One region of the Promicromonospora sp. NPDC023987 genome, then DNA from elsewhere that is predicted to be linked to it. Evidence: riboswitches for the same ligand, from Rfam matches in the RefSeq annotation. Region 1 holds a riboswitch; each other region holds the start of a gene.
What was found. Region 1 has a riboswitch for cyclic di-AMP ahead of AB0F40_RS12755 (NlpC/P60 family protein). Riboswitches for the same ligand answer to the same signal wherever they lie in the genome.
Positions count from the first base shown of each region.

Region 2: it holds a riboswitch for cyclic di-AMP, as region 1 does, so the genes downstream of both, AB0F40_RS24370 (C40 family peptidase) here and AB0F40_RS12755 (NlpC/P60 family protein) in region 1, are expected to answer to the same signal.
Region 3: it holds a riboswitch for cyclic di-AMP, as region 1 does, so the genes downstream of both, AB0F40_RS00850 (C40 family peptidase) here and AB0F40_RS12755 (NlpC/P60 family protein) in region 1, are expected to answer to the same signal.

Region 1 is NZ_JBEZZF010000023.1:41,530-45,477, reverse strand. It holds gene serC (phosphoserine transaminase) at 1-319, opposite strand, end outside; gene AB0F40_RS12760 (iron dependent repressor, metal binding and dimerization domain protein) at 403-1,119, shown strand; cyclic di-AMP (ydaO/yuaA leader) riboswitch at 1,247-1,437, shown strand; gene AB0F40_RS12755 (NlpC/P60 family protein) at 1,590-2,231, shown strand; gene AB0F40_RS12750 (universal stress protein) at 2,422-3,402, shown strand; gene AB0F40_RS12745 (aminotransferase class I/II-fold pyridoxal phosphate-dependent enzyme) at 3,513-3,948, opposite strand, start outside.
Region 2 is NZ_JBEZZF010000082.1:15,558-19,505, forward strand. It holds gene AB0F40_RS24360 (S8 family serine peptidase) at 1-913, opposite strand, end outside; gene AB0F40_RS24365 (hypothetical protein) at 1,060-1,848, opposite strand; cyclic di-AMP (ydaO/yuaA leader) riboswitch at 2,119-2,315, shown strand; gene AB0F40_RS24370 (C40 family peptidase) at 2,317-3,057, shown strand; gene AB0F40_RS24375 (potassium transporter TrkG) at 3,439-3,948, shown strand, end outside.
Region 3 is NZ_JBEZZF010000001.1:182,024-185,971, reverse strand. It holds gene mutM (bifunctional DNA-formamidopyrimidine glycosylase/DNA-(apurinic or apyrimidinic site) lyase) at 1-14, shown strand, start outside; gene AB0F40_RS00855 (NAD(P)-dependent oxidoreductase) at 77-1,054, opposite strand; gene AB0F40_RS00850 (C40 family peptidase) at 1,163-2,041, opposite strand; cyclic di-AMP (ydaO/yuaA leader) riboswitch at 2,042-2,221, opposite strand; gene AB0F40_RS00845 (NAD(P)/FAD-dependent oxidoreductase) at 2,349-3,914, shown strand.

The DNA of each region.
Region 1 (3,948 bases):
TGGCGAACTTGCCCCCGAACTCGCCGAAGGCCGCGTGCTGGGCCTTGCGCTCGACGAGGCACAGCGTCGCGACGTCCCAGAAGGCCGTCGCGCCGCCGTTGCCGAGCACCACCTCGTATCCGTCGGGCGCGCCCAGCAGCTCCGTGACACCCTCACGAATGCGGTGCACCAGGTCCTTCACCGGCGCCCGCCGGTGTGACGTACCGAGCACGTGCGCGTTCGCCACGAGATGATCGACCTGGCCCGGGCGCACCTTGGAAGGGCCGGAGCCGAAACGGCCGTCGGTGGGCAGCAGCTGTGTCGGGATAGTCAGTGGCACAGAACTAGACTAGAACCTGGGCCGACGCCCGGGCCGCACGTGTCCAGGGCGACTGGGCGGCTGTGCGCATGACGGGAGCTGACGTGACGGATCTGATCGACACCACCGAGATGTACCTCAAGACGATCTACGAGCTCGACGAGGAGGGCATCACGCCCCTGCGCGCGCGCATCGCGGAACGCCTGGGGCATTCCGGCCCGACGGTGTCCCAGACCGTCGCGCGCATGGAGCGCGACGGTCTGGTGATCGTGACGGGCGACCGGCACCTCGAGCTCACCGAGCTGGGTCAGGACAAGGCGATGCGCGTGATGCGCAAGCACCGGCTCGCCGAGCGTCTGCTGACCGACGTCATCAAGCTCGACTGGGAGCACGTGCACGTCGAGGCCTGCCGCTGGGAGCACGTCATGAGCGACCTCGTGGAGAAGCGCCTCGTCGGCCTGCTCGACCACCCGCACCACGACCCGTACGGCAACCCGATCCCCGGCCTCTCGGAGCTGGGCGAGGAGTACACCGACGTGCCGTTCCTGACCGGCGTGATCTCGCTGCCCGCCGCGTTCGAGGCTGCGGCGAAGAAGGGCATCAAGGGCGAGCCGCTCGCGGCGTCCCTCACCCGCATCGCGGAGCCACTGCAGACGGACGTCGAGCTGCTCGCGCGCCTGTCGGACGCCGGCCTGGTGCCCGGCTCCCGCGTCACCGCCGAGCACAACGACGGGACCTACACGGTGACGGTCGACGGCGCGGGAACTGCGCTCGAGCTCGGGGAAGACCTGGCCCGCCACCTCTTCGTGGCGACCGCTTAAAGCGTCCGATTTGCCGGAAACGTGAAGCCGCAGGTCCGACACGTCATGGCATTCGTTGCCGGAACGTGACATCGGCGGAGAGGTCCGGTACGTTCGGACCGCTCCCACGGAGTTATTCGTGGGAGTCCTCGGACGGACGCCGAACTCTGTCACCGGCCGGGGTCCAAAACGACCGCATGACAGAGGCGGGGGACCCACCAACGGGCGCCAGGGTGCGTCCTCGGGGTGAAGCCGGGTATTCCTTCGGGATGCACGGCCGGGTGATTTCTCCCACCCGAACCCGACAGCTGACCTCGAAGGCGTACAAGGAGAGGTAATACGTGACTGCACGTACGACTCGCGCCCGTCATCGGGCTGCGCGACGACCAGTAACTCCCCTCAGCGAACTCGCGCAGAACGCCGCCGTCGGCCGCCGTACCGCGGTCGCCGCTGCCGGTGGCGCACTTCTCGTCTCGACCTTCGGTGGAGCGATGGCCGCACAGGCCGCGCCCGTCGAGTCCGGCCACGCGAAGATGAACTCGGTCGACCTCAACGCTCTGACGTCGCAGGCTCGCGAGGCGCTGGCCAACGCCCCCGTCGTGACCGTCGCGCCCGACGCTGAGCTCACCGTCGAGAAGGCCGCGGTCTCCGTGGTCTCCGCCGCCGAGAACGAGGACTACCAGGCAGAGCTCGCCGCCGCAGAGGCCGAGAAGGCCGCAGAGGAGGCCGCCGCAGAGGCTGCGGAAGCCGCAGAGGCCGCCGCCGCCACCGCCACCTCGGTGGACGTTCCCGCGTCGGCGATCGGCAACTCCGTGATCTCCATCGCGAGCCGCTACGTCGGCGTGCCGTACGTCTCCGGTGGTGGATCGCCGAGCGGCTTCGACTGCTCCGGCTTCACCTCGTACGTCTACGGCCAGCTCGGTATCAACCTGCCGCACTCGTCGGGCGCGCAGCCGGGCTACGGCACGCAGGTGCCGGCGTCCGAGGCGCAGCCGGGCGACCTGATGTGGACCCCCGGCCATGTCTCGATCTACGCCGGTGGCAACACCATGATCGACGCGTCCAAGCCGGGCACCGTGGTCGACTTCCGCACCATCTGGCAGTCGAACCCCACGTTCATCCGCATGGGCTGAGCCGCAGGCTCGTACGCATAGGGTCTGAGCCCAGCCACGTAGCACCACTGAGCAGAGCGCCTGTCCGGACACCGGGCAGGCGCTCTGCTTTGCCTTCTTCCTGCAGACTTTTTGCCACCGGTTACCCACAACGCGCGCGCCGCCGGTAGGTTTGGAGTGCAATGGTGCACTGCCGAAGAAAGGGCTGGCGATGACGCGATCCGAGGTCGTACTGGTCGGTGTGGACGGATCGGCCGCTAGTCTGCACGCGCTGGACTGGGCGACCGCCTACGCGCACCGTGTGGGCTGGTCGCTGCACATCGTGTGCAGCTATTCCCTGCCGTCGTTCACGGCTGCGTCGCTCGACGGCGGCTACGCCGCTCTCGACGACACGACCATCCAGGAGGGCGCCAAATCGGTCCTCGCCGAGGCGGAGGCCCGCGTGGCCGACGCCGGCGTGCGTGCTACCACCGAGGTCGCCACCGGGGACGCGGCGGGCGTGCTCGTGGAGCTGTCCGGCGACTACGGCCTCGCCGTCGTCGGGACGCGCGGCCGGGGCGGGTTCACGGAGCGGCTGCTGGGCACCGTGTCGTCCGCGCTCCCCGCGCACGCGCAGTGCCCCGTCGTGGTGGTTCCGCTGCGTGCCGAGGCCAACCGCGGCGTCTCCTGGAGCGTGCCGGGCGCCGCGTCCGGTGGCGCGGCCGGTTCCGAGACCGCGCCCGCCGCGGTCGCACCGGGCGCGGCCGAGATCCGGGAGGTGCGCCGCATCGTCGTCGGTGTGGACGGGTCCCCGCAGGCCGAGCGGGCGCTGCAGCACGCGATCACTCAGGCCAACGCGTGGGGCGCGGAGCTGACCGCCGTCACCGGCGTACCCGTGGGGAACACCGGCATGCTGGCGTGGCTGCCGTCGACCATCGACCGCGAGCAGGTGCTGGCCGACATCGCGGTCGGCATGGACGTCCTGGTCGACCGGTACGAGGCGGAGAATCCGGGCCTGCGGATCCGGCGGATCGTGCTGGACGGTACGGGCGCGGAGCTGCTGACGGAGTTCTCCACGGCGTCGGACCTGGTGGTGGTGGGCTCACGGGGCCGCGGAGGGTTCCGCGGGCTGCTGCTGGGCTCCACGAGCCAGGCCGTGCTGCACCACTCGGCGTGCCCGGTGCTCGTGGTCAACAAGCACTGCACGGACTGACGCCCCTGCTGCTGGTTGAGCCTCCGCTGGTTGAGCTTGTCGAAACCGGGTCTCGACAAGCTCGACCAGCGGACGACCGACCAGTGGAGGCTCGACCAACGGGAGCGGGTCTACTTTGCGGCGGCCTCGGCGGCCGCGAGCAGCACGCAGGTCGCCACGCCGTCCATCGCCGTGCGGACCTCGTCCAGCGGGGGCATCGACGGTGCGAGGCGGACGTTCTTGTTCTCCGGGTCCTTGCCGTACGGGTACGTGGCACCCGCCGGCGTGAGGGCGATCCCCGCCTCCTTGGCGAGCTGCACCACACGCGATGCCGTACCCGGTGCCACGTCGAGCGACACGAAGTAGCCGCCCTTGGGGTCGGTCCACGACGCGACGCCGTACCCGCCGAGGCGTTCGGTCAGGATCTCCACCACGGCCTCGAACTTCGGCGCCAGGATCGAGCGGTGCTTGCGCATGTGCTCGCGCACGCCGTCGGCCGAGCCGAAGAACATCGCGTGGCGCAGGTGGTTGAGCTTGTCCGGGCCGATGGAGGCCGCCGACAGGTGC
Region 2 (3,948 bases), on a different contig from region 1:
CAGCGACGCCGGCCACGTGCGGCGTCGCCATCGACGTGCCCGCGTAGGAGTCGTAGCTGCCGCCGGCACAGGTGTCCGATCCGGTTCCCACAGGGACCGTGGACCAGACGTCGCCGTCGCAACCGTTCAGGCCGCCCGAACCCCCGGGCGCCGAGACGCTCTTCAGGTCGAGCTTGATCGGAAGCTCCGAGTAGTAGGAGTGCACGCCTGCCGAGTCGGTCGCCCCGACGCAGATGGCGACGCTGGTGAACGCCGGGTCGCTGCACAGCGGGGTCGACGAGTTGCCGGCCGCCGCGACCGTGAGCACCCCCTGCTCGCGCGCGTACGCGATGGCATCGCGCATCAGGGTGTCGACGCCGATGATCGTCAGCAGCTGCCCGCCCGGCGCCGTGCCGAGGGAGAGGTTGATGACGTCAGCGCCGTTGTCAGCGGCCCAGCGGATGCCGTCCGCGATGTCCTGCGACGATCCTGAGCCCGCCTCGAGCACCTTGACCGGGAGCACCTTCGCGCCCGGTGCCACGCCCGCGACCCCGATGCCGTTGTCGGTGGCCGCGGCGACGATGCCCGCCACGTGCGTGCCGTGCTCGTCTCCGTCGTTCCTGCCGTCGGGGCCACGGAAGTCCCCCTCACCGCACGGACGGACGTCCGCACAGCCGGCAAAGGTGGCGCCCGACAAAAGCTGGCCCGCCAGATCGGGCTGGTCGAAGTCGACACCCGTGTCGACCACTGCCACCACCGCGCCTTCGCCGGTGGCACCCGCCCAGGCGGCCTCTGCGTTGATCTGGTCCAGGCCCCACTGCTTGTCCCGGAGGGGATCGCTCGTCGCGGCCTGTGCACCTGGCGCCACAGCGACGAGCGTTGCCACGGTAAGTACCGCGGACGCGGCGACGCCGACGACTGACATCCTGTTCATAAGAGCCCCCATTGCTCGCACGGGGGCTGGATTACCCCCGAACCGGGCCAAACCTAGGGGTATCGGACAGGCGCAGAACAGGGTAGACGCCGCGTAGCGGGTGAAATTTACACAATCGCAATCAGTAGTGGCGCGGACTGCCAGCTTCAGGCCCAGGCCTCTGAGAGCTCGCCCTCGTCCGAGGCTTCCCTGGAGAGCCGGAGTGCTGCGATCGTCGCTCCGAGCAGGAGGGCGACCACCCAGGCACCGAGCTGGTGCCCGTCGGACACGACGGCCGCCGAGGCGAGCTCGTCCACGACGATGCCGGCCGCGGAGAGCGGGTCCGCTGTGAGCGCTGAGCCGGGCCAGATGTTCTCCTGCACGGCCATGAGGGCCGGACCGGCCGCCTGGAGGACCCAGACGACCCCTGCGGCGGGCAGCCAGCCCAGGAGCTCGATGGGCTTCGTGTCCACGGCGAGACCGAACGCGATGCCGAGCGCCACCGCGAAGATCCACCAGGTGCCGGTGGGGGACACCAGGTTCCCCGGGAGCAGCCCCCAGAGCCAGCCGTCGAGGAGCACCACCGGCAGAGCGAGCGTCAGACCGCGCAGGGCTGCCGGTCCGAGGACCGTCAGGAGGCCGGCCGCGAGCCCGACCGCCCCGGCGACCCCGGTGATGACGACCATCCCGAGCGGCACGGCGTCGCCGGGCACACTCCCCCGCATCGAGAGCCACCAGGAGACTCCGACCGTGGCCGCCATGGCCACGAGGGTGCCTGTGAGCGCAGCGCCGGCCCCCGCTCTCGCCGACGCCGGCAGACCGGCCGCGACCCCGCCGAGGAGACCGCCGAACAGGGCCATGACGGCCAGCCCGACCACCGCGTCGTCGGCGACGAACGGCAGGGGCAGAAAGCCTCCACCGGCCGCTGTCGCAGCCTCCGAAATGCCGGTGACCACGTATAACGCCTGAAGAAGCCAGGGCAAGAAGCCACCGACCCACCATGCGACGGCACTGATGAGAAGCACCCACCAGGGGGAGACGCGGTACGCACTTTCGGACATGCGGCCGAACGGTAGCGGATGTGTGTGATGTCGGTCATAACCGCTGAAGACCGGAACGACGTAAATCTGCGTCTTCGTTGGGTCAGACCGTAATGCGTAACCCGATCGTGACTTTTCCCGTGAACGTGTGTACTTTGACTTCTGCTCCCCCGCAACGGTGGAGCCGTGCGCCGGACGCCGAATCCTGTCACCGGTTCACGACCAGACGTTCGAGACAGGAGCGGGGGACCCACTTCCCGGGCGACAGCGACATCGTCGTCCTCGGGGTGAAGCCGGACGGAACCCCCCAGTAGCCGTGCGGCCGGGTGTGTACTCCTACCCGAACCCGACAGCTGACCTCGCAGGCGGTACAGGAGACATTAGGTGACGAACTCCATTCGCGGCCGGCATCGTGACAGCCGGCCGGCCATGACACCGCTGACCATTCTTGCTCGTACCGCCACGGAGAACGCCGGCACCGTCGCCCGCCGTGGCGCCATCGCCGCAGCTGCAGGTGGCGTTCTGATCTCGACCATCGCGACGACGGCCCACGCGGCCCCGGCGATGGACCTCAAGACCGACGTGAAGACCGCGAAGCTCAACTCGGTCGACCTCAACTCCCTCACCGCGGTCGCCAAGCAGGCCGTCGTGAACGCCCCCACCGTGACCGTCCCGGCCGATGCAAAGATGCCGACCGAGATGGAAGCCCTGGGTACCTCGTCGGACGGTAAGAAGGGCAGCAAGGGGGACGAAGGCCCTGCCGTCGTCTCGGTCGACGCTCCGGACCCGGTCCCGGTCGGCCAGCAGGCCATCAACATCGCCTTCAACTACCTCGGCATCACCTACGTGCTGGGCGGTAACTCGCCGGCCGAGGGCATGGACTGCTCCGGCCTGATCCAGTACGTGTACGCGCAGCTCGGCGTGAACCTGCCGCACTCGTCCGGTGCGATGCTCAGCTCCGGCTACCAGGTGACCTACCCGGAGCCCGGCGACATCGTCTGGACGCCCGGCCACGTGGCCCTCTACGCGGGCGACGGCATGATCATCGAGGCCTGGGCCGCTGGCATGCCGGTGCGCTACACCGAGATGTGGCAGAACAGCCCGACGTTCATCCGCGTCGTCTGAGCCGTAGGTGCAGCGCAGGGTGTGGGCCGAGGTACGAGGCACGCGCCCGGAGCGGAACCGCAGGCTCAGACGATACGAGTAGGGCCTGAGCCGTAGGTGCAGCGCAGGGTGTGGGCCGAGGTACGAGGCACGCGCCCGGAGCGGAACCGCAGGCTCAGACGATACGAGTAGAGCCTGAGCCGTAGGGCCAAGCCGCAGGGCCTGAGCCGTAGGACCAGCAGTTCACCGCGAGGCGCCGCCTCCGCGCCGGGTTTCCGCCCGGCGCCGGAGGCGGCGCCTTCCGCGTTCCCGCGTCGATGACGGGCTAACGTAGCGGCCGGGCGTCAGGCGGCGCCGGTACACGACCGTGACGTACGACGAACGAAAGCCGACGGTAGCCAGATGCGGTTCAGCAGCCCCGCGGGTCGTGAGGGCGGGCGGGGTGCGGCACTGCGGCGTCGGCCCGGCCAGCTCGTGATCGCCGGCTTCGTCGGTGCCATCGCGGTGGGCACGCTGCTCCTGCTGCTCCCGGTCGCGGCGTCCGGTGAGCCGGCCACGTTCATGGAGGCGCTGTTCACGGCGACGTCGGCCGTGTGCGTCACGGGCCTGATCGTCACGGACACACCGGTGTTCTGGTCAGGGTTCGGCGAGGCGGTCATCCTGGTGCTCATCCAGATCGGCGGCCTGGGGGTCATGACCGTCGCCTCGCTGCTCGGCGTCCTGGTCTCGCGGCGCCTGGACCTGAGCTCGCGACTGGTCGCCGCGGCGTCGACCCGGACGGTGAGCCTCGGTGACGTACGCAGGACCCTGGTCCGCGTCGTCATCCTCGCGCTGGTCATCGAGGCCATCGTCGCGATGGTGCTGACGGTGCGCTTCGTCGTCGCCTACGACGAGCCGCTCGGCCGAGCGCTC
Region 3 (3,948 bases), on a different contig from region 1:
GTAACCTCCGTTGAGTGCTGGCTATTTGTTGTCGTGAGGCGCGAAAGCCCGCAAATAGCCAGCACTCAACGAGGGGTCAGCGGGGGGTTACGTTTCGGACGGGGGTGCCTCTTCGCCAGGCCGTGAGCTGCTCGGCGAGGAACCGGGCCGCACCGCGCGGACGCCCGCCCGCCACGTGCGGCGTCAGGATCAGGTTGGGGACGTCCCACAGCGGGGAGTCCTCCGGCAGCGGCTCGGTCTCCATGACGTCGAGCGCCGCGCCCGAGAGCCGCCCGGACCGCAGCGCGTCCGCGAGAGCCACCTCGTCCACGGTCGCTCCGCGACCGACGTTGACGAACCGCGCGGTCGGCGGCAGCAGGCCGAGCAGGCGTTCGCCAAGGATGTGGTGGGTGGCGGGGCCGGCCGGCAGCAGCGAGATGAGCAGGTCGGTCTCGGCCAGCAGCGCGTCCAGACCGTCGGGCCCCACCACCGGATACCCGGCGCGCTCGCCGGCGCGCGAGGCGACCCCAGTGACCTGCGCACCGAGTGCGGTCAGTAGCGGAGCCAGCCGCAGAGCGATCGACCCGAAGCCCCAGATCGTCACGCGTGCGCCGTCGAGCGTGTACTCCCGGCCGGTGACCGGGTCGGCCTGGGCGAACGCGATCTCCTTTGCCCAGTGGTGATCGCGCTGCGCGGCCAGCGACGCGTCGATGCGGCGGACCGACGCGAGGATCAGCGCGAGGGTGTGCTCGGCGACTGTGTCGTCGTGCAGGGACTGGCCGGACGAGATGACGACGTCGGCGCCGAACCCGGAACGCAGCGCGACGTCGGGGCCGGCCGAGAGGGTCTGCACCCAGCGCAGGCCGGTCAGGCGGCGGGCGGCGTCCGCGAGCACCTTGGGCGGGTTGGACCACGTGATCAGCACCTCGGCGTCCGTGTGCTCCTCGGGGATCGGGTCGTTCATCACGTACGTCGCGACGACGTCGGTGCCGCCGGGCGCGAAGGAGGCTCCGGCGTCGGGCAGGAGGGACGGGAAGTCGAGGTCGAAGGGCACGTCCGGTGCGAGGATCTTCACGCCCGGGACGTTACCTGACCGGTCCACGGGACGAGTACGGGGTGTGCCGCGCCGGAAGTCCGGCGGGACACACCCCGTACCCGATCTGGAGGGTGACGCGAGAAGAGGTCAGCCCGTCACCCGGATGAACACCGGGTTGTTCTGCCACATCTCGCCGTACTGCACGGGAGTGCCCTGCTGCTGGGCCTCCACGACCGTGCCGTTGCCCGCGTAGAGGGCGACGTGACCCGGCGTCCACACGATGTCGCCCGGCTGGGCCTCCGCGGCGGAGACCTGGTACCCGACGGTCGACATCGCGCTCGAGCTGTGCGGGAGGCTCACCCCGAGCTTGCCGTAGACGTACTGGATGAGCCCGGAGCAGTCGAAGCCGCTGGGGGAGGCTCCGCCCCACACGTAGGGCACGCCCACGTACTCGAGGGCCAGGTTGACGGCCTGCTGGCCGAGGCCGGAGGCGTCGGCGGCGGCTGCGGCCTCTGCCTCCGCGGCGGCCTCGGCTGCGGCGGCTGCCTCGGCCTCTGCCTTGGCCTTCGCCTCTGCTTCGGCCTTGGCGCGCGCCTCGGCCTCCGCCTTCGCCTTGGCCTCGGCGATGCCGGCCTCGGTCTCGGCGTAGGGCGTCACCGACACCCGTCCGCGCTCGGCCCAGAAGTCGGCGTCCTGCGTGACCTTGACCTTGGTGACCAGGTTCTCGGCGAAGCCGGACCGGGTCGTGGAGTCGACGGTGTTGCTGACCGGCGTCGCACCCGCGAGCGTGGTCTGCGTGTGCGTCTCGGCGGGAGCGGTGTGGGCGGTCTGGGTGAAGACCGACGCCAGCATGCCGGACGTGACGACCGCGATGGCGCCGGTGCGGGCGGCATTCTCGGCGGCGGTCTGGGTCAGTGCGGTGAAGGGGGTGAGCGCGGGGCCGTCGGCGCGGTGCCTGCCTCGGCTGCTGGAACGGTTTGCCTGGTCGTCCGCCCAGTCATGGGTACGGTCGGTGAGTACGGTCACCAGTGATCTCCTCGGACGCCTACGAAGTGAGCTGTCGGGTTCGGATGGGGAGAGCGATCACCCGGCCTCGCAAGGAGGCTTCACCCCAAGGACACTCACGTGCCCGGCCTACTTGGTTCCCCCGCCCCTGTCACGTCGTAGCTGCTCAGATCCGGTGACAGGGCTCGGCGTCCGGACCAGGACCCCACCGTTACTGGCGAGGTGTCATGACCGTACCCGCCCGTCGCGCAAATGTCACGATTAGGTCACATACCAACTTGTGATGGAACCTCCCTGGTAATCAGTGCCCCATGGGACTATGACGTGCATGCCTGATTCCCCGCGTTCCCGGTACGACGTCGTCGTCATCGGCGGAGGTCACAACGGCCTCACCGCCGCGGCCTACGCGGCCCGTGGCGGCCGCTCCGTCCTGGTGCTCGAACGAGCCGACCACGTGGGCGGCGCGGCCGTCTCGGCCCGCCCGTTCGCCGGCGTGGACGCGCGGCTGTCGCGCTACTCCTACCTCGTCTCGCTCCTGCCGCGCCAGGTGATCGAGGAGCTCGGGCTCCCCATCACCCTCAAGCGCCGGCGCTGGTCCTCCTACACACCGGTGGCCGACGGCGGCCTGCTCGTCGACAGCCAGGACGACGCCGCCACGCGCGCCTCGTTCCGTCACCTCACCGGGTCGGACGCCGACTTCGAGGCGTGGGGACGCTTCTACGCCATGACCGCCGAGGTGGCCCGCCGGCTCGCGCCGACGCTCACCGAGCCGCTGCTCCCGCGCTCGGTGGTCCGCGACCGGGTGGTCGACGGCGTGGGGGAGGCGGCCTGGCGCGCCCTCTTCGAGGAGCCCCTCGGCGACGTGCTGCGGCGCACCTTCGCCGACGACGTCGTGCGCGGCGTCGCGGCCACCGACGGCCTGATCGGCACCTTCGCCGACGTCGACGAGCCGTCCCTGCGGCAGAACCGCTGCCTTCTCTACCACGTCATCGGTAACGGGACCGGCGACTGGGACGTGCCGGTGGGTGGCATGGGCGCCGTCTCGGGCGCACTGCACGACGCCGCCGTGGCCGCCGGCGCGACGATCGTCACCTCGGCGACCGTCACCGCCGTCGACCCGGGTTCCTCGGGCGCGGAGGTCGCGTGGACCGACGCCGACGGGCGGGTCCGTGGCGCGACCGCCGGGCACGTCCTCGCCGGGTGCGCTCCTGCCGAGCTGGAGCGCCTGCTGGGCGGCGAGGCGCCGGAGCCCGGCCCCGAGGGCGCACAGCTCAAGGTCAACATGCTGCTCACGCGCCTGCCCCGGCTGCGCGACGACGTCGACCCCGTCGCCGCGTTCAGCGGCACCCTGCACGTCAACGAGTCCCTGACCCAGCTCCAGGCCGCGCACGCGCAGGCCGCCGCCGGACACATCCCTGAGCTGCCGCCGAGCGAGATCTACTGCCACACCCTGACGGACCGGACGATCCTCGGCCCGGCGCTCGCCGGGACCGACGCGCAGACCATCACGCTGTTCGGGCTGCACATGCCGGCGCGGCTCTTCCGCGCCGATCCCGGCGGCGCTCGCGACCAGGCGCTCCGGGCCACGCTCGCCTCCCTGAACAGCGTGCTGGCCGAGCCCGTCGAGGACGTCCTCGCGCTCGACGCCGACGGCGCCCCCTGCCTCGAGGTGCGCTCCCCGGTCGACCTGGAGGGCGACGTCGGGCTGCCGGGCGGACACATCTTTCACCGGGACCTGAGCTGGCCCTTCGCCGAGGACGGTGCCGACGCCGGACGCTGGGGCGTCGAGACCGAGCACCCGAGGGTCCTGCTAGCGGGTGCGGGCGCCCGCCGCGGCGGGGGCGTGAGCGGCATCCCGGGCCGAGCGGCGGCCATGTCGGTGCTCACGAAGTAGGCGAGAACGTGGTTGTGTTCCTGAACGGTGCTCA